Regions from separate parts of the Eubacterium limosum genome, predicted to be linked through region 2. Evidence: riboswitches for the same ligand, from Rfam matches in the RefSeq annotation. Region 2 holds a riboswitch; the other holds the start of a gene.
What was found. Region 2 has a riboswitch for cobalamin ahead of B2M23_RS02195 (LytR/AlgR family response regulator transcription factor). Riboswitches for the same ligand answer to the same signal wherever they lie in the genome.
Positions count from the first base shown of each region.

Region 1: another riboswitch for cobalamin. It lies ahead of B2M23_RS15870 (DUF2115 family protein); the one in region 2 lies ahead of B2M23_RS02195 (LytR/AlgR family response regulator transcription factor).

Region 1 covers NZ_CP019962.1:3,387,716-3,392,267, reverse strand. The annotation lists gene B2M23_RS15885 (LysR family transcriptional regulator) at 1-812, shown strand, start outside; gene B2M23_RS15880 (class B sortase) at 878-1,630, opposite strand; gene B2M23_RS15875 (DUF2284 domain-containing protein) at 1,801-2,382, opposite strand; gene B2M23_RS15870 (DUF2115 family protein) at 2,407-2,934, opposite strand; cobalamin riboswitch at 3,044-3,202, opposite strand; gene B2M23_RS15865 (TIM barrel protein) at 3,262-4,227, opposite strand.
Region 2 covers NZ_CP019962.1:468,897-484,980, forward strand. The annotation lists gene B2M23_RS02145 (SpaA isopeptide-forming pilin-related protein) at 1-2,057, opposite strand, end outside; gene B2M23_RS02150 (FAD-dependent oxidoreductase) at 2,387-4,048, opposite strand; gene ahpC (alkyl hydroperoxide reductase subunit C) at 4,065-4,631, opposite strand; gene B2M23_RS02160 (DMT family transporter) at 4,821-5,789, opposite strand; gene B2M23_RS02165 (LysR family transcriptional regulator) at 5,887-6,771, opposite strand; gene B2M23_RS02170 (helix-turn-helix domain-containing protein) at 7,150-7,488, shown strand; gene B2M23_RS02175 (hypothetical protein) at 7,525-8,046, opposite strand; gene B2M23_RS02180 (accessory gene regulator ArgB-like protein) at 8,036-8,611, opposite strand; gene B2M23_RS02185 (cyclic lactone autoinducer peptide) at 8,611-8,760, opposite strand; gene B2M23_RS02190 (sensor histidine kinase) at 8,920-10,212, opposite strand; gene B2M23_RS02195 (LytR/AlgR family response regulator transcription factor) at 10,248-10,967, opposite strand; cobalamin riboswitch at 11,373-11,534, opposite strand; gene B2M23_RS02200 (MATE family efflux transporter) at 11,570-12,961, opposite strand; gene B2M23_RS02205 (ABC transporter ATP-binding protein) at 12,976-13,932, opposite strand; gene B2M23_RS02210 (ABC transporter ATP-binding protein) at 13,925-14,710, opposite strand; gene B2M23_RS02215 (ABC transporter substrate-binding protein) at 14,739-16,084, opposite strand, start outside.

The DNA of each region.
Region 1 (4,552 bases), 1.5 Mb from region 2:
AGCTCGGCATCTCAATTTTTAAACGAAACAACCGTGGCATTGAGCTCACCTTTGAGGGACAGGACTTCTTAAACCACGCCAAGGATATTGTTGAGCAAAGCGAGTATCTTGAAAGGCGGTACAAGCATCGGAAAACAGTGCCCATGCGTTTTTCCGTCTCCACTCAGCGGCTTCCCTTCTCGGTCATGTCTTTTATACAGATTATCGAGGATCTTGAGCTCAGGCATTATGACATTGCCATCCGCGAGTGCCCGACCCATGAGGTCATACACGATGTGGCGTCCAGGCGCAGTGAGCTTGGCATCCTGTGTATCAACGAGCATTATCTCAACACCATGCAAAAGCTCCTTGATTCCAGCAATTTGAGCTTTTATGAGCTGGGACAGCTCACCACCTATGTTTTCCTGCGGAAAAAACACCCCTTGAGCGGCAATACATCCCTGACGCTGGATATGCTCAGGGAGTACCCTTTTGTGACTTACGACCAGGGGGAGGACAGCATGATGCATTTCTCGGAGGAGATCCTGTTCAATGAAATCTGGGATAAAAATATCCATGTGATTGACCGCTGCTCCAAAATTGCCCTGGTCCGCGGCACAAACTGTTTCAGTATCGGTCCGGACCTGACCAACAGCGACGCTGACCGTATGCATTCCAACATGAGCGAAGTAAGGGCTATCCGTCTTTTGGATAATGACCAGCGGCTCCACGCCGGATATATTCTCAGAAACGAGCACAGCTTAAGCGCGATCGGCGAAAAATACATAAAAGTCCTGACTGAAAAAATAAAAGCCTTTGAGAAATGGGACTGAAAAAGCATAATAAAAAGCCGTATCCACAGGAATACGGCTTTTGTAACCTTCTGCCAGGCGATTTTTTATGAAACACGGCGGGCAATAACGGCTAAGCGGCCGTCATTGAGTCCGACATTAAAGATACAGGTGGACAGCGTGAGGATCTCGTCACCCGGCTGTACACTCACATTGCTTGCGACAATGCTCTGATTCTTTATGTTTTGATAGTAGCTCAGAAAGCTCTCGTCGTCGGCAAATTCCAGCTGTCTGTAATCATAATCCTGCTCAACCACCAGCACGGCAAAAATTTCCCACACGCCGTCACCGCCCAGCTCCGGCGGTCTTCTGTACACAATTTTATTGTGCTCTGTGATAAAATTGGGATCTTTATAGTAATAAAGCAGATCGTCAAACATAACGTGCACACCGCTGCGCATGGTGCTGTGCCCATAAATCAGAGAATTCTGGCTTTTAGGCTGCCATTTATAATTCATATCTAAAAAGGGCACGCCTCTTTCATCCGACTCTCCGTTAAATGAGGTGTACAGATATTTATCATTATCGGTTGTCTGTACCACAGGGGTATCAATATTTGTCCCCTCAATGCTCAGCCAGCCAACGGTTTCGGGGTTCACCTCACGCAGTGCCGCCCAGTCAATGCTGTTATCTTCACGGTTTGTAACCTGCATTTTAAGGATCGGCGTATTGTTGGGGAAAAACTCTTTATAGAGCATCCATCCTGCCGCCCCCAGAAGGGAGAGAATGATCAGAATGATGACGATGTCTCCAACAATGCGCACCGCGCTTCTTTTTTTCTTCACTTTCTTTTTTGTCATATTTATATTCTATAGCCTTCGAGCCTGCTGTCCTTACGCATCCATATTTTAGTCCATTCAGATTTTTAAAACCCAAAGGCTTTCCACCTCCTTTTATGGTTATTCATTATATCAAATCTTTCTAAATTGATAAAGACTTAAATGATAACAAAAAGGATTTTATGCCTGTCTTAAAAAAGAATAAAGCTAAAATACGTCAGAGTTTCGGAGCCGTGGGTATAGCGCAGACCGGTTTTAATCACAATGTCCATTACGATGATCCCATACCCCTCCACCGAGGGAAAGAGCTTATCCGGATACCGGCAGGGCTCATCAGGGTAAGTACACCTGTCACAGACCAGACATCCCTCTGTCGATAAAACGAGACTGTCCGGACGATGTGTCCGAAACTGCTGAGCGACTCTGTCGGTGACTGTCTCATGCCTGACGCGGGCTTCATGCCAGCCTCTCACATTATATCGCCCCTTCAAATCCGCGACGGTAGAAAAAATCATCACATTTTTATAGGAAAGGCATTTCATCACACAGCTTTCATAGCTTCCCACAGCCGGAGGGCACGCCCAGGTCGCGTTAAATTGTCCGCAGCTGTTGCGTTGGCACAGGGTTCGTGTCTGGTCTGAAAAAAGCAGCTGGTCAGTCGTTGAAAAGGCGCATTCCTCTACGCCGATTTCCTGTGGTGATGGATGCATGAACACGCCCGGATGATTCACAATTTTTTCATCAGCATGATATGCTGTTCTCAAATTATTCATTGCTACCTCAAATCTAAAATGGGTTTAAACGCCGGTGCAGTTCTTCGCAGCAGCGCGGGCCCCGGTCTCCAGCGTCTCCTTGCATTGGGCACTGCAGAAATGGCAGAGCGCGTCTGGATTGCCCAGCTCCTTGGCCTTCTGTGGGCAATAGTACTGATCAAACTGCTGCTCCAGGAACTGGCCGTCGAAATGACTTCCTACGGGGTGGAGCGGTTTTTCTTCGATAAAAGCCAGATAAGTGCACGCAAGCCTGATCATGCTCTTCTGTAACGCTCCGCCAAGGGCATAATCCTCCAGGTATTGGTCAATCAGTCCTTTAAAGGCGTATAACCTCTTTTCACTGACGCTTTTCGCGGAGCCGTCATCCAGGACTGCAGTCTTCAGGCTGATCAGCGCCGTTACATTGTAAATGGTATTGAGCATGGTCTGATGGGCCAGAGTCCCCGGCCTGAACCTAACCTTCTGTACTTCCTCGCGCTGCTGCATCAAAACTTCCAGATCAAACATTTCTGCTTCCTCCTGAAGCTGAAGGACCAAATCATACTTTGTCATTTTTCTCCTTTCCCGCTCCTTTGACCACAAAAAAACCTTCCCTGATCCAGAGAAGGTAAAAAAGACACAAGACTGCCTGTGGTTTGTCCTATTACTCTAAATCGGAGCTTTAAGAACCTGCTTCTGAGTCGGTCTTCTGGCTCTGCAATATCATCCTTCTCCCTTCCCGCCGGCAGGCAGTGGTTACTGAGAGGCATTTTGCATTACAGCTGCGATTACAGCAAGGGAGTCGCACCCTTTTCCCATTACACAGAACAGTTTCGCTATTAAATTTTCTTTATCATATCGCTTTCTGTTGTCTTTGTCAAGAAAAAGCGCCAGAGAATGCTACTTTAAAGCAAGGAGCTGCTGATCCAGCTTCTGCCCATGCTCAGCTGAGTCGGCGCTTACAAGTTCAAGCGTCAGGTATTCGGGCGATATTCTCTGTATCAGCGCTTTTACCTCAGGATGCCTAAAGGGCAAATGGGCGTCAATCTTAAAAATATGCTCTGAACACTGCCAAAAGCGATCCCAAAAGGACTCCTTTAAATCTGGCGGATTCTGAACAATGCTCTGGACATACGCTCCTGTGAGTGACTGCTGGAGATGCATTCCATAAATATAATCACAAAGCACTCCGTGGGCATCAAGCATTTTGTTGATGTAATCAATGCCTTCCTTTTCTGTCCTCAGTTCTAAATTGGTATGCAGTAAATGGCCGGTATCGAACATGATCCCCTTTTTATCGGTATGTATTCCCCTCAGCAGCCGCTCCGTCATTTCCGGTCGGGTAAGGGTCAGGCCTGGCCACCAGAGGTTCTCGACCAGGAATTTAAATGTGTAATTTTTACCGTCCAAAAGCGTATTGATCACCTCACAGCTCGCGTCAATCACTGCCTCGTCGCTGTAATGAAATACATTGTGGTAGGTCTCTGTAAAACGGCAGTCCGAGACATGGAACACCACATACTCGGCGTTCAGCGCCTGCGCTGTTTCCAGCTCCTTTTCTAAACGGTTGAGGATACAGGATTTATCCCTTCCCTCATAGTATGTCTCCCAGTTTTCCGGTTTATCAAACTCCTTCAGCAGGGCTGCTTCGTCATTACGCCAAAGATCCATCCAACAGGGAAACATTCTCAGGTGCACCCCCACAACATCCTCCTGCGGTATTTTCTCAGGAAGGCGCTCATTCCATAACACCTGAAGCTCCAGGCCGTCCAGCCCGCGGGACTTGTAAAAGTCTTTCAGGGCATCCTGGTTTTCAAACCGGTCCATATCATGGTTGAACACGGTCATATTAATCATTTTTTTCATACTGGCAGCTCCGCTTTTCATATATTTTCAAGATTATGCAGTGTCTGATTTGTCTTTATCATAGCCCTCATACTCTGTTTTGTCAAACGCCTCTTAAAATTCTGCAGTTTTAAACTGCTTCTGAACAGGATCGGAGTTTTTAAGAATTGAATTTTTTACGTCTATTATGTATAATAGTTTTAATAGGAAAAACTCGCATAGATGACTGAAAGGAGGTTTTACGATGAAACAGCACCGTTTTTGGGCTTTTGCCGCACTTTTCTGCTTTGCCATGACCATGCTTACAGGCTATGAACGAAAATAAATTAAGTCTGACTGTTCCCAT
Region 2 (16,084 bases):
TCCTGCTTTTTTACGCCGCCCTCATAATAATTATAGGTAGGCTTATATGTATCCAGGACTTCCTCGGTAAAACCGCTGTCCGCGATGCTTTCGGTGATGGTCAGGTCTGCTATTTCTTCTTGGTAATGGTTGATTTTGAAACGCCAGCCCTGGGTACGGCTGTCCCAGTTAATATCTCCGATGGCTTCCTTCTGTACTGGGCTGTAGGTTTTTCCGACTTCTTTTCCGATATCGATGTTAAAATCCAAGTCGGTGCCTGGGCCAGGGCCACCGTAGGTCAATCGTCTGAACAGAAATTTAACCTCGTTGCTGAGATCGGCATTCGCGTTGTTTTTTAACTGTGTTGTATAAAAGATTTTCACCTTAGCGTTGGTAAATTTTTCAAATGGGAAAATAAGGATATCTTCCCCGTCTTTCGTGTATAAAATGGCCTTTGTATTGTTATCGGAAAGCTGCTTGAGACGGTTGTTGAGCACCTGGTCCACATTGCGCAGGGCCTCGTTGGTCAGATCGGCGTAGGAATAGTTTTTCAAGACAGAATCATCCGTTACCTGCTTAATGTCCATTGTTTCTGTTGTTGTTATTCCGTCACGCGTGACTTCAAAGATCAGGCCGCAGTTGTCTCCGCTTGCAATATAATTATGTGCTGTATTATCGATTTTATCCACGATCCAGGCATCCACAAACTCGGAAAAATGGGTGTTAACGGTAATAATCCAATCAAAAAGATTCCCGTTCAGCTCGTTTTGTTTTCCCTCTTTTGTAAAAAAGCTGGTATTCATGGTGGTGTTAGTTTCACCAGATTCTTTCTGGAGTGCATTATCGCGGCCTCTCAGGCTGGCTTTATTCGCAAAAGTCGTATTGATCTTGTTGTCATTCAGATACTGGGCATAATAGTCGTTGGTGAGTGCGGCCCGGATCGCAAACTCAGCCTTGCGAACATTCGCAGGGGTTTCCGGAAAGGTATAGTGCAGGACGTTGAGTCCTGTGGCTTCGTCCGGGGTGACGGTGTAGTCCCCTGATCCACCATCGGCTGCAAGGGCCAAAGCTTTCCCATCCAACTTGACGCTTTCCACAGTCAATCCCTTGGGCAGACGATCTTCCAGCGTCAGCCCGTTGATAGGTTCACCGCCTGTTACGTCAATATTTATTTTATAATCAATGTACAGGTCATCTGTATTAGAAATTTCACTACCATCTGCTTTGACGGCCATTTTGGTCATTGTGATTTGGTTATCTCTGGCAGGTGTTTCTGTTTTATCCAGATTCCCTTTAATGACCAGCTCATTTTTTTCGCCATCCCAGCCTACGTGTGCGGTATCACTATTGTCAAAAAGGCTGTCTGCCAGGTTGAGCTCAAGATTAAAGCCACCCTTTACATTAGACATCCCGCAAAGGTAGGGCTCGAAGGTGAAGGTGACCTTCACTTCGCCTGTGTCTGCGTCCCGTGTGAGGACATAGCTGCCAATGGGCATGTTTTCAAGACCTGCGACGGTTCCTGTAACCTCATGCGTGACACCAAACACTTCACCGTTTTCTTTAAACTGATTTCCAAAGTTATAGGAAAAAATAGCGCTGTTGACTTTTGCGCTGCCACCATTACCTTTCAAAAAAGCATTAAGAGCAGCATACGCTTCCTTTTTAGCGTCATCGCCACTGGCGGACTGGGCCGTTTCAAGCTTTTCTTCAGCGTCTATTAGATCTTGATCTTTAAGCTGTCCCCAGCAATCGCCTAAAAAACTGTCCTCCAGCCTCAAATCGAACGCAAAGCTGACAGGTTCTTCTTTCGCGTAGTCTTTTGCTATAAACCGCATGATGGCCGATTTAAAGGCGGCATCGGTACTGCCGGTTGTCTTGTCCGCGTTGGCAGATACGCCGCCGCTGAACAGGGCCGCTTTTATTGTGCTTGGTCCTTCGGATGCGGCCACGGGTTCTTCCTCCCCTTCAGCCCGCACCACGTTCCCCGGACTGTACGAAATCATCTGGAATGTCATGCAGAAAACCAGAAGGAGGGACAGAAGTCTTCTCCTTACGGTTTTTTTACTCTTCTCTCTCATTTTTCCTACCTTTTTATTTCTTTATATTTGTGGCAAGCGCCAATTCGCCACTATTGATTACCTTTATAATAAGTCTATCAAACTCGAAATTCCTTTTCACTTTTTTTACCATTTCTGTTGTTTTATTACTGAAGTTGCGCGTTTAAAATTCAGATACTTTCAGCTTTCCCATTCACCACCATACTGTCTCAAAATACAACGGATGTGCTCGTGCACTGTGGCTTCACTCAAGCCCCGGTTTCTGGCAGCGGCAAACAGTGTAAAACCGTCGAGCCAAAAATTTTTTACAATAAAAAAAGACGGCCCGAAGGCCGCCTTTTACGGAGGATTTAATGATTTAGTTTTTCAAAAATTTCGACAATCTCGCTCATTTTCTTTGCGCCGAAGACCACATCCCGTTTATTGAGGATCATGGCAGGTACGCTCATGAGCTTGTATTCTTCCTTCAGCTCTGGGAAAAGGGCCGTGTCGATCATTTCCGCCTGAATGTTCGGGTTCAGTAGAGCGATGCGTTGGCAGGCCGCCACCACATCGGGGCAGAAATGACAGGACAGGGAGATACAGATCTGGGCATTAACTGGATGGTCGATGGCCGCAATCCGCTTGGCAAGGGCCTCGTCCACTGCCTGGCCCGGTCCGGCGAAGTTATAAACCGCCAGAACAAAGGAATTCATTTCATGGCCGCCGGGGATACCGGTAAATTTGACGCCGGAATACTGTCCCTCTGGATCAAACAGGGCTACCACCGGCAGGTTGTCGAGGTGCATGGCGGCTTCCAGCTCAGGCTTCTCGCCTTTTCTATAGGCCTCCACCTGGATATGGTCGTTAAGCGCTGCCACTTCCTCTAAGAAACCCTGCATTTCCAAGGTCTTTGGCACAGCCGGGTCGATGATGGTCACCACCCGCGCAGTGCGTTCGAGCTTGCTGAAGATTTCCTTGAGCTGGCCCTTCATGGCCGCCGGGATAAAGCCGTCTTCGCCGCCCTGTGGCGCTTCCGTCTCCGGCTCTGCCGGAGTTTTGGCTGCCTTCGGCTCAGGCGCTGCCAGGCCCAGGCGTTCCCGCTCAGCCGCCACGTATTTTTCCGCCGCGGTGGCCGCGATGGCGCCGTCGGCCACTGCCGTGACAATCTGGCGCAGCTCCTTTGGCCTCAGGTCACCCGCGGCGTAAACGCCGGGGACATTGGTTTCCATGCGGTCATTTGTGAGGATATAGCCCTCAGCGTCGATGTCCACCCGGCCCTTAAAAATCTGGGTGGCCGGCTCATAGCCCGCGAACACAAACATGCCAAAAGGCTTGCCGTCCTTGCTCTCATAGGTAAAGGCAGCGCCGGTCTTATTATTGAAAAATTCTACCTTTTTCAGAAAATCGTCGCCGGAAACTTCTTTCACCTCTGTGTTGTACCACACCTCAATGCCCGGATGTTCCCGGACCTTGTCCGCCACCATCTGGGCGCAGGTAAAATCATCCTCGCGCACCACAATGGTCACGCTTCTGCCGTAGCGGGTCAGGAACACAGCCTCCTCGGCTGCGGCAAAGCCGCCGCCCAGCACAAAGATGTCAAGGCCGCTGAAAAACTCGCCGTCACAGGTCGCGCAGTAGGCAATGCCGCGTCCGGTATATTCCTGCTCACCGGCAAAGCCGATCTTGCGCGGGGAGGCGCCTGTGGCGATGATGACCGCGCGGCTTCTGTAAGTGCCGCGGCTGGTATGCAGTGCCTTTACTTCCCCGTCAAGGTCCACCCCCTCGATCTCAGCTACAGTAAATTCCGCGCCGAAATCCATGGCGTGCTTGTGCATTTCATCCATGAGCTTAGGGCCGGTGGTGTGGCGGATACCGGGATAGTTAACTACCTCCGCGGTATTCACAGCCTGGCCGCCCGGCTGGTTTTTCTCAATGATCAGCGTATCGAGCATGGCCCGGGCAGCATAGATACCAGCCGAGAGTCCGGCGGAACCGCCGCCGATAATAATCAAGTCATAAATCTTATCCATGGCGCCCTCCTGCTTCTTACAGCTTGCCGACTAAGTCTAAGCTTGGTGTCAGTGTGTCTTCGCCTGGTTTCCATTTCGCAGGGCAGACCTGATCGCCGTGTTCTCTTACAAACTGAGCGGCCTGTACCTTGCGCAGAAGCTCCTCAGCGTTACGGCCGATGCCCATGTCATGAATTTCGTAAACCTTGATAACGCCGTCCGGGTCCACCACAAAGGTACCGCGCAGCGCCTGGCCTTCTTCCTTGACCAGCACACCGAAGAATTTTGCCAGCACGCCCGCCGGGTCGCCTAACATCGGGTACGGAAGGCCCTTGATGGTGTCGGTGGTGTCCGCCCAGGCTTTATGTACAAAATGGGTATCTTCTGAAACCGAATAGATTTCACAGCCGATTTTTTTGAACTCCTCATAATTGTCCGCTACGTCCGCCAACTCTGTCGGGCACACAAAGGTAAAATCTGCCGGGTAAAAGAAGAACACACCCCATTTGCCCAGGACATCTTCCTTTGTGACGGTTTTAAAATCACCTTCGTGATATGCCTGTACTTCAAAATCGATCAATTCTTTGCCAATTAAATTTTTCATGTTGATACCTCTTTTCGATAATATTTATTTTTGTTAGTTATTTCTAACTGTTTGATGAGTGTATCTTAACACGATAAAATGGACTTGTCAAGAATAATTCTAAATTAAAAAGCAGATTTTTAACAAAAAAAGCCACAGAGATTTTAAGGGATTCTCTGTGGCTTCAACAATCAAATTTTATAAAACAGGCTAAGAACGGCCCTGCTCCGCACTCAGGGACACAGGCTTTTCTTCCCTGTGTATAAACGCCGGCAGCAGGTTCGCGATAGAGCCCGCCAGAATCAGCAGCACACCGATCACCATGTTGATCGGCACTGCTTCGTGCAGGATCAGCACTGCAAGGATGGGCGACAGCACCGGTTTAAAGAAGAACACCAGCGACGCCGTACTGGCCGAGGTCTCCTCAATCGCCATGAAATAAAAGGCATAACCACCGCCAGTCACGCCGATACAGATATAAAGCATCGTGAGGACATTAGACGCCGTATAACCCGTAAACAGCGGAATATTGGCAAATAAGGCAAGACCGCTGCCGCTCAGCATATCCGCCACCGGGCCCACATGGCTGAGGCCGATGAGCAGCAGCATTTCCAGGCTGGCGAACAGAAAGCTCCCGCAGGTCACCACCACGCCGCCGTAGCGGTTACACTGCTTCTTGGAAAAAACTGAGTACAGGGCAAAAGCCACCGCGGCCAGAATCGCCATGACCACCCCTGCGATGTTGAGGGCGGTGTGCAGAGGGTTGACAATTACCAGGATTCCGATGATTTCAAGCACAATGGCCGCCACATGGTTTTTCTTGATCACCTCGTGCAGGATAATGCCCGAGAAAAACAGCACAAACACCGGATTACTGGAAAACAGCACCGCCACCACCGAGGCGTTGGCGTTTTCTACCGCCAGCTGGTAAAAGGTCATGCTGACCACAACCCCCAGAAAGCCCAGGCCCGCGAAATGCAGCAGGCTTTTTTTATCCAGATGTTCCTTTTTCTTCTTAAGCGTCCTGAGCGCAAAGGGAATTAAAACAAGACCGCCGATCAAAAAACGGGTCAGGTTCATCTGTACAGCGTTAAACTGACCTGAAACACTTTTGAGGGCGATCTCCATCGAACTGAAAAACAGCGTCGCAATGACAATATATAAATAGCCTTTTTTCAAAATCAAATCTTCCTTTCATTTTTCGTACAGTAACGATTTTACCTCTCTCATTACCATAAGTAAAATGAAATATTCTTATGTGCTTTATAACCGTTGGTTATGGCAAAATAATATCCAGAAAAGCCTCTGCCGCCTTGGAGATACCGCCTTTTTTCCGCTTGATCACACAGATCTGCCGCTTCGGCATCTCAATCTTAGCCCGGATCTCGATCAGGCTCCCCTGCTCCAGGCGCTCCTGTGCTACATCGCGCACCGCGATGCCTATACCCAGGTTTCTTTCTGCGTAAGGCATGATCAGCTCCATGGTGCCCAGTTCAAAGGCCGGCTCCAGCCGTATCTTATGCTTGAGGAAAAACGAGTCCAAATAGTGCCGGCTGGCCGTGTTGCGCTCCGTACAGATAATGGGGTGCGCCATGATCTCCTCAAAGCTCAGCACCTTTTCGGCAAGCGGCGCGTAATCCAGCCCCGCCACAAAAACATCCTGGATCTCCCGGATCGGGTGAATCTCAATATCGTCTGAGGCCGCCACTGGCGAGGATACCACTCCCACCTCAATGCGCTCCTCTTTCAGGGCAACGCGTGTGCCCGGCGTGGTGCCGCTCTGCATATTGATGCGGATATCCGGATACAGGCTGTGAAATTTTTCAAGATAAGGCAGCAGGAAAAAGCGGGCGATCATGTCACTAGTGCCCAGGCGCACCACCCCATTATTCAGATTCAGCATTTCCCAGAGCTTCTTTTCGCCTAGGGCCAGCTGCTCATAGGCCTTTGCCACATGGCCGTACAGCATTTCCCCCTCCGGCGTCAGGGTCATTCCCTTCTGATTCCGGTGAAAAAGCTCGCACGACAGCTCCTTTTCCAGCAGGTGGATCGATTTGCTCACCGCCGGCTGCGAGATGTACAGCGCCTGGGCCGCCTGTGTAATGGTGCCGTGGCGCGCTACGTAATAAAAGACCTTGTAATGTTCAAAATTTACATTCATAAAAATACGTCCTTTTTCCGTTAATCCGTTTCATTATATCACATTTTGAATTTTATGCAACCTGCCCATTCTTCGACTTTCTGTCACGATTAATTTGCCTAAAAGTACGAGAATTTTTCAACTTAAAATATTTTAGACAAACAAAAAAATCCCCCTGCGCCTGTCTTTGGGAGAGAATGCCGGACTTTTTTCCGGTTCCTTTCAGTTTTCTTACAGAGACTTGAAATTACCTGTAAAAGCGGATATAATTAAGAAGTCTACTGTGGTCCTATAAAAAATGCGCAAAAGTGTCTGGTTTTTAAATAAACCGCCGGCTTATATCACAATGGTATAGAGTCAACAGCTAAAAGCGTAAATACTATTTTTAGGGGGAATTGTATGCAAGAGCTAGATCATAAGGCGATTGGCCTTCGTATTCGTAAACAAAGAACATTTCTGAACATGTCCCGTGATGAATTGGCAAGAAAAATCGGTATCACACCAACCTTCCTTGCCGATATAGAACTGGGGACTAAGGGCTTTTCTCTAAAAAGCCTGAATCGTTTCTGTGACGTTTTGAAAATGTCCGCCGACGCAATTCTCTACGGCCCCAAAGAATACATGGGGACGAAGTACGCAGCACTGCTGGAGCTTTTGGAACGCTGTCCAGCAGAAAAAGGAAAATACGCAGAAGAAATTCTGACTCTGTTTTTACTCAGCCATGACCCAGTAGAATAAAAAAATGCGGGTGTCCAAATTGCAGTTGGGCACCTGTTATTTTTTTACACTCTTAAACATACTGCCAGCGCCCGGCGTCTCCTCCGCTCTGCTCCGAACCGCTTCCCGGATCAGTTTTGAGCCGATTTCCCGCATTTCGCCAGCTGTGTACCAGGGCTTCGCATAAAGCGTATAATCAATATCGGTACGGTATCCCTGCAAAATCGCCCGGATCTGCTCCGGCCCCATGCCCTGCCGCACATACTCCGATACGTCAAGCCCTTCCTCTAAACCCATCCGGATCAGGTACATCTTTTTCCAATCCAGATTTTTGTCCGCATAGATCGATACATCTACCTTTCCTGTAAGCCCTTCCCGTATTTGCCACATCTGGCAGTTTGAATACTCAGGATCGTTATAAAAGGTCACATCCACACCGGTCATCAATCCCCAGAAAATTTCCCGTATCTGCTCTGGTGTAAAGGCCTCCGTAATATACGGCGACACATCGAAACCACATTCCATCGCTTCCTGAATCACATTCTGCTGTTCTCTTGTATACCTTGGCTTAACGCCCATTTTTCCACAACCCCAGCAGCATCATCAGCGCCTCAAGGCCCAGGCATTCCGCGGCGACCAGACCAAACCGGCTGTTAAAGGCCAGTCCGGCAAGCAGCGCGCAGGCACTGATAACCACCAGTATTCTCCTCGCCCGTTTCCGGTAGTGGGTGCACTCCGCGTCGTCCAGCGGTTTTGCGCTGTTTTCGACCGGCGCCCATTTGTAGATCACCGGAAAAGCGGACAGCGTAAGCGCCGCGGTAACCACCGCAACCGTCCCCGCCGGGCAGAACCGGGCAATGAGTAAAACAGAAAGTATTGTGATCCATGACAGCAGATAGCAGACCCCGCGTGTATCGGCGTGGTAACCGCCGGCATAGGCGCGGATGGCCGCATAAACAATTAAAAAGACTATGGTCTCCGGCAGCATGCCGAGAAGCAGGCCCACCAAAAGCATGGAAGCGTAGTGAACTGCCTTGAGCATTAAAACTCTGATTCCAAACTGATATATTTCAACATCTTCATCGACCACAATTTCTCTTCTTTTTAATTGATAGATTAATGCGTCAGAAGCTTTTTCAAACATTAGAATTTACGGAGTTTTTTAATATTTACGGGAGCCTTTTCTTGATGATGGATCATCCAACATGCTGTGTTAGCATCTTTGACTGCTTCATGATGAGCGACTTTCGCTACATTTTTCAGGATTTTATTTTTGAAACTATCTTTTTTCATTTAGTACACCTCATAACATTCTATATTATGTAGTTTATCAGCTGATAGATGCTATTATATGTACAAAGCAACCAAATCACCATCTTTATTGTATCAAGAAATAAATCTATGGTCTTTTATATTTTAAATATGTCCCAAGTAAGAATTTCCACGCTCTTTTTACGACGCAGATATTAAAATTTTAACCTTAAACTCTTCTTCTATTTTATATTGAATAGTTCCATTATACTTTTCAATTGCTGTCTTTACATTTTTCAAACCAACACCCATATGTTCTCCCTGTTTTGTACTTTTCAATTCATTATTTTTATTATTCACTTTGCCATTATAGCTATTACAAATAACAACTGTTATAAAATCATTAAATTTGAATATTCTAAGGCTTATATGTCGTTTATCTATTGGAAGTTCAAGACATGCATCAATTGCGTTATCCAATAAATTAGAAAAAATCGTAGTCACGTCAAAAAAATCCATAAATCCAATGTCTATGTCTTCAACTTCTAACATGACATCTATACTATTTTCATCACACTTTATTAATTTATTATTGATGATTATTGTTAAAAAGCGATTACTACATTTAAAACGGCTTCCCAACTCATCCATCTTTCTATATATTGTTCTAGCATAACTATGAGCCATATCACCATTGTCATTAGCATAAAGTTCTTCAAAAGTTTGCATATGATTTTTCATATCATGTATCAATCGTCTCGAATAATCATATTGTGCTTCAATACTTTTATAATAAGTATTTTGCATCATTACCTGCTGTTCTTTCAAGTCCATATCTCTTTCCAATTGATAGCGTTTTGATATGGCTTCGAATAGGTATACCAAATATATATCTAATCCAATAAATCCAAAACAAATATATGCTAAAGCAATTCCAGATGAACTTTGTTGTATTGTTATATAAAAATAATATAGCACACTTATTTCAAAAACTGCCAATAACATTAAAAAGATATTTTGTACAATTTTAAGTGTATTTAATTCATTCTTTTTAAATATAGATACAAAAATATAAAATCCACATAACAAAATTATTTGATTGCAGATTCCAGAAAGAAATAAAAAATTAAAACTTTCCTCAACACCTTCTATCGTAGTATCCATTATTAAAGAAACAATTACGACTGATATAACATCTGAAAAGATTATATAAAGCGCAAAGACAAAATCATATATTAGCATCCATTTCTTATCAAATATAAAAAGTGAGTAACTAACTAAGCATAATGATAACAATAAAAAAGTTATTTTAAGTATAGGAATTCCTAAGATATTCAATCCTATTGCAATAATAACAAATAATAAAAAGCTTATAAAATAATTAAATTTTTCTTTATATTTTCTATCATATACTTCGGACATAAAACGAAACATAATATATCCTGTAATCCCATATGATAAAGCCATATCCAATATATAAATCCACTTATCCATACTCTTCCCCTAAACTTATCCTCCTAGCCAATCCTCTACAACAGCTTAAAATTCTCCTCAATATAATCAAACAGCCGCGCCTTAAATTCCACGGCCCGTTTCTGGGCGATGGGCAGGGTTTCGCCATTGTCCAGATACAGGTCGGCGCCCGCAATACGCTTACAGTGAAACAGGTTCACGATCACGCTCTTGTGGCAGTATTCAAAGTCAAAGTCCTTAACCTTTTCCATGATCTCACTCAGAACGCCGCTAAATTCAAAATCGCCCTGGGTGGTGCTCATTTTAATCTTCCGCCGCACACGCTCAAAATAATAAATGTCATTGCTGGCAAAAACCTTCAGCTCGCCGCCCATCACCAGAGAGATGTCATGGCTCTTGTTTTCCTTTTCAATAAAATCAAACACCTCGGTCAGCACCATGTTTACCTTAGCCGTGTTAAAGGGCTTGACCAGGTATTCAAACGCGTGCACAGCAAAGGCGTTGCGCATGTAGTGAGTGTAGCTGGTGATAAAGATAATCTTGACCCGGGCGTCCCACTTGCGGATCTGCTTGGCCGTATCAATCCCATCGGTTTCCGGCATCTCCACGTCAAGAAAAAGGATATCAAACTGGATACGGTCTTCAAGCACTTCACTGCCGTCGTGATAGACGTATGTCTCCACATCAATATTGTGTTCCTCACCATATCTGATAATGAGCGCCTCCAGCTTTTCTGCAATCAAAGCATTGTCGTCACAAATCCCAATTCTAATCATCCCATCCACTGCCTTTCCAGTATTTCTTTCATTATACCATATTTTCTTCCCGCACCCTATACAAAGCCATCGTGAAGATTATTTCCCCTTAATAATTTTATACCATAAAAATACTCTATAAAAACGAAGATTTCAAGATTTTTTTCAAAAAAAGAAGCCCCGGCGTTTGGAGCTTCTCAAAAAAGGGAGGGGTTTTTCAGCCTCGCTGACTGAAAAGAGGATTTAATGACGCCTGTCTGATGGAACAGGCATTATGAGATTTAATTAAATACGAATGATAAGGTGACCGTCCTTAAATTCCATAAAAAAATCCCTCTCGGATTCAGAGAGGGATGAACGAACACAGTATAATCTGGATGGTAAGGGTTTTTGTTTCGTTTCTTAAGCACTCTAAATCGGAGTCTTTTAAGAACCAATCACTATGTCGGTCTTCTGGCTCAGCAATATCATCTTTCCGCCTTCCCATCATCGTTGACAGTGGCTTTTCAGAAAGCATTTTGCATTACAGCTGCGATTACAGCAAGGGATTCTCACCCTTTTCCCACTACATAGGATCATTCAATATTTAATTAACTTCATCATACGCCCTTTGAGCGGCTTTGTCAACAACTTCTTTTTAAATATTTACGATTATTAAAGCCTGCCTTCTCTGGCCGCCAGCTGCCTTTATAATAATAGAGCACCAGTACCGCCCCTGTCACAATCCAGGTCAGCGGATAGCTGATGTAGATCATGCGCGCGTCGTGGACAAACCGCAGGGTGGTAAAAATCCAGCCCAGCCGCAGGCCGCACATGCACAAAAGCGTGATGATCATAGGGATTACCGTGGCCCCGGCCCCCCGCAGCACGCCCACAAATACCTGATCCGCGGCGTAAATACCATAAAGGGGCACCACGGTGTAAAGCTGGCGCATGCCGTTTAAAACCACTGTTTCGTCCGAGGTAAACATGCCCAGAATCAGACGGGCGTTCAGGATAATGGCTGCGCCCAGGCCGATGGTTACGCCCACGCACAAAAGCAGGCAGACGTTTTTGCCCTTTACCACCCTCTCCCAGCGCCCAGCGCCCATGTTCTGCCCTACAAAGCTGGAAATTGCCAGGCAGAAGGCGTCAATGGGCATAAAAAGAAATCCGTCAATTTTCATATAGGCGGTAAACCCGGCCATGACCTCCAGCCCAAAGGTATTGATCTGGGACTGGACCACTACGTTGGAGAAGCAGACCAGCACAGACTGCAGTCCGGCGGGCAGGCCAATACGCACGATATCCCTGAACACCTGTGCGTGAAACCGGATTTTGGCCAGCCGGAGCCGGTAGATGGGATCAGCCCTCAGCAGAATAATGACAATCAGCACAGCGGCGGCCATCTGTGAAAACACCGTGGCCAGTGCAGCGCCGGCCACGCCCATGCCAAGGGGCCCCACAAAGAGCAGGTCAAGGCCGATGTTCAGCACAACGGTGACCACCAGGCAGGCCAGCGGGGTTTTGGAATCGCCAACCGCACGCAGAATCCCGCTGCCAATGTTGTACAAAGTCATGGGGATCATGCCCAGAAAATAGATGCGGATATAGGGCACGGCGTATGCAAGCCCGGCCTCGGGGATGTTCATCATCCGCAGCATGGCCGGCGCAAAGGCCAGGCCCAGGACAGTGAGCGCAAGGCCGGCCGCCAGGCTCAGGGCCACGGCGGTGTGCACAGCCTCCTGCACCTTGTCGTATTTCCGGCTGCCGAAAAACTGTGAAATCAGCACGCTGGCCCCGATGGACAGGCCGATGAAAAAATAGATCATAAAGGTGATGAGCAGGCTGCTCGCGCCCACGGCGGCCAGGGCATTTGCGCCCACAAAACGGCCGACGATCACAGCGTCCACGGTGTTGTACAGCTGCTGGCAGAGGTTTGAGAACATGAGGGGCAGGGCGAACAGCAGCAGCTGCCGACCAATCTTCCCCTCGGTCATCTGGCCTTTTAACGGGATTTCACGGGTTTCTTCCATAATGCTTTCCTTAACTAATAGAGATGACAGGCCACCTGGTGGCCTGGCGCCACGTCCTTCAGGCGTGGCTTTTCGGCTTTGCAGACGGGCATGCGTTTCTCACACCGCCCGGCAAAGGGGCAGCCCGGAGGCAGCTCCAGCGGGCTCGGCGGATCGCCGGGGATGGTTTCGATTTTCTTGCAGCAGTCCATATGCAGCGAGAACACCGACCCCAAAAGCGCCTGGGTGTAGGGGTGCATGGCTGTTTCACACAGCTCTCCGCCGCCCACGGTCTCCACGATATTGCCCAGGTACATGACAGCCAGCCGGTGGCTCAGGCTCTGGACCAGGGCCATGTCGTGGCAGATAAAGATCATGGCAATGTTTTTTTCCTTCTGAAGCCGGGTCAGCAGCGCCACGATTTTCTTCTGGATGGAAACGTCCAGGGCCGAGGTGGCCTCGTCGCAGACCAGCACCTCGGGGTTCAGGGCCAGCGCTCTGGCGATGCCCACGCGCTGGAGCTGTCCGCCGCTCATGCTGTGGGGGTAGCGCTGCATAAAATCAGCGTCCAGTTCTACCATCTCAAGCAGTTCCCTGGCCTTTTCCGACCGCTGTTTCCGGAGGAGCCGGCCAAAATTGACAAGCGGCTCGGTAATAATGTCGCCCACTCGCATTTTTGGGCTGAAGGAGGCAGCGGGGTCCTGGAAGACCATCTGGATATGCTGTCTTTTCCGCCGGGCCTCCTCGCCCGAGAGCCCGGCAATATCTTTTCCTCTAAAGTATATCGCACCGGCAGTGGGCTTTTCAAGCTGCACCAGCATTTTTACAAAGGTACTTTTTCCGCAGCCGCTTTCTCCCACAATGCCAAGGGTCTCCCCGCGCCGCGCCGCCAGGCTGATGCTGTCGCAGGCTGTAAGGGGCCGGCCGTCTGAGGTATGAAAGCGTTTGGTCAGCCCTCTGGTTTCCAGGATGATTTCATGATTTTCAGACAAAGCGCGCACCTCCAAGCTCGGGCACTGCTGCCACCAGTTCTTTTGTGTATTCCTGTCTGGGATGAAGGATCACCTCTTCCCGGGTGCCGCTCTCCACAATCTCGCCGGCCCGCATGACAATGATCCGGTCTGCCATATACGCGGCCACGCCCAGGTTATGTGTGACGATCATGATCCCTGTGCCAAAGTTCTGGCGGAGGGCCATCATCTGGCGCACAATCTGGGCCTGGGTGGTCACATCAAGAGCGCTGGTGGGCTCATCGGCCAGCAGCAGATCGGGCTCAAAAGCCATGGCCATGGCAATGCCCACCCGCTGCCGCATGCCGCCGCTCAGCTGAAAGGGGTAGCTGTCCATGATGTTTCCCGCGTCGGGCAGGCGCATGCGTGTCAGCATCTCCACGGCGCGGTCCCGGGCGCTGTCCCTTGTCACAGCCTTGTGGGTCTGGATATAGTTCACAAATTGCCGGCCGATTTTGCGAATGGGGTTGAGCGTGCTTCCGCTGTCCTGAAAAATCATGGCGATGCGGCTGCCCCGCAGGTCCCGCCAGTCCTCCGGCGTTTTCTGGAGCAGGGGCTCCTCATCAAAAAGAATCTCGCCGCCGGTGACCCGCCCATTTCCCGGCAGCAGGCCGAGAATGGAGCGGATTACCGTGGTTTTTCCGCTGCCGCTCTCCCCCACAACACTGATGATCTCATGCTTTTTCATGTGCAGGTCAAAGTGCGCCACCGCCGGCGGTTTTTCACCGTACTGTACGCTCATATCCCGGATTTTCAGCATCTTTTTCTCCTCTCATTAGCGCGCCTGCCTACTGCGCCGGCTTGATTTCCTTGGTCAGCCAGTAATAATCGGCTGGCAGCATCTCGACGCCGGTAATCTTCTTGCTGGAAATAATGTTGGTTTCCGGATAAGCGTAGAAGACGCTGGCCGCGTCGTTCATGATAAGCTGCTGGGCACGGATGACCAGCTCACGCCGTTTGGCGGTGTCAAACTCAGTGGACAGCTGGTCTAAGACCGCGTCGACCTCAGGGTTGCTGTAGCCGGCTGTGTTGGCGTTTTTGTTTTCATCGGTATGGGTTTTCCAGTATTCCTTCAGGTAGTTTTCCGGGTCGCCGGTGTTGGCTGTGATGACATTCCAGATCAGCAGGTCGTACTCGCCGTTTTCCTGCATGTCCAGCAGGGTGGTATACTCATAGGTTTCAACCTTCACGTCAATGCCGATCTCCTTCAGGTTCGCCTGGGTGGCAGTAGCCAGAATGGGCAGCTCGGCGCGGCTGTCGTAAATGACATACTGGAGGGTCAGGTTCTGGCCGTCCTTTTCCACAATGCCGTCGCCGTTGGTGTCCGCGTAGCCTGCCTCAGCCAGCAGCTGTTTAGCGCTTTCCAGATTGTAGGCGTTCTCGTCCTTCAGGGTGTCAAAGCCGTAATCCAGAGACGGCGGGATCGGGGCCTTCCCGGCCTCAAAGGTGCCGTGGAGCAGGTTATCCGCATAGGTCTGGCGGTCCAGCGCACGGATGACCGCCTGGCGCACCTTCACGTCTGCCAGCGGCCCGCGCTGGTTCATAAAGGAAAGCACTGTCCGCAGCGACGCAATGCTGTTGATGTCAAAGGACTCGCTGCCCTCAAACAAAGCTAAGTCACTGCTGCTGATATTGACTGCCATATCCACCTCACCAGACTGCAGCGCCATGGCGCGGGTGTTGGCGTCGTCGATAACCTGGATATTCACTTCATTGTAAGGCACCTCGCCGTCCCAGTAATTTTCATTTTTTACCACCACGCATTTTTCCTTGTCAAAGGACTTAACCGCGTAAGGCCCGGTACAGATTGGCCCGTCGGTGGCAAAGGTGCTGGTGTCTACGGTGGTGTCCACGATCAAAAACAGCGGGTCGGCCAGGCAGCCCGGCAGCCCCGGCGTGGGGCTCTTGGTCTTGATTATGAGGTTTGAGCCCTCCGCGGTCATGGCGTCATACTGGAAAAAGTCCGAGCTGGCGCGCTTGCTCATCTCAAAGGTTCTCTCCAGCGACGCCTTGACCAGGTCAGCGGTCAGGGCTGTGCCGTTTGAAAATTTGACGCCGTCACGGATTTTGAAGGTCCAGGTCAGGTTGTCGCTGCCCAGCTCCCAGCTCTCCGCCAGCCAGGGCTCTGCGCCCA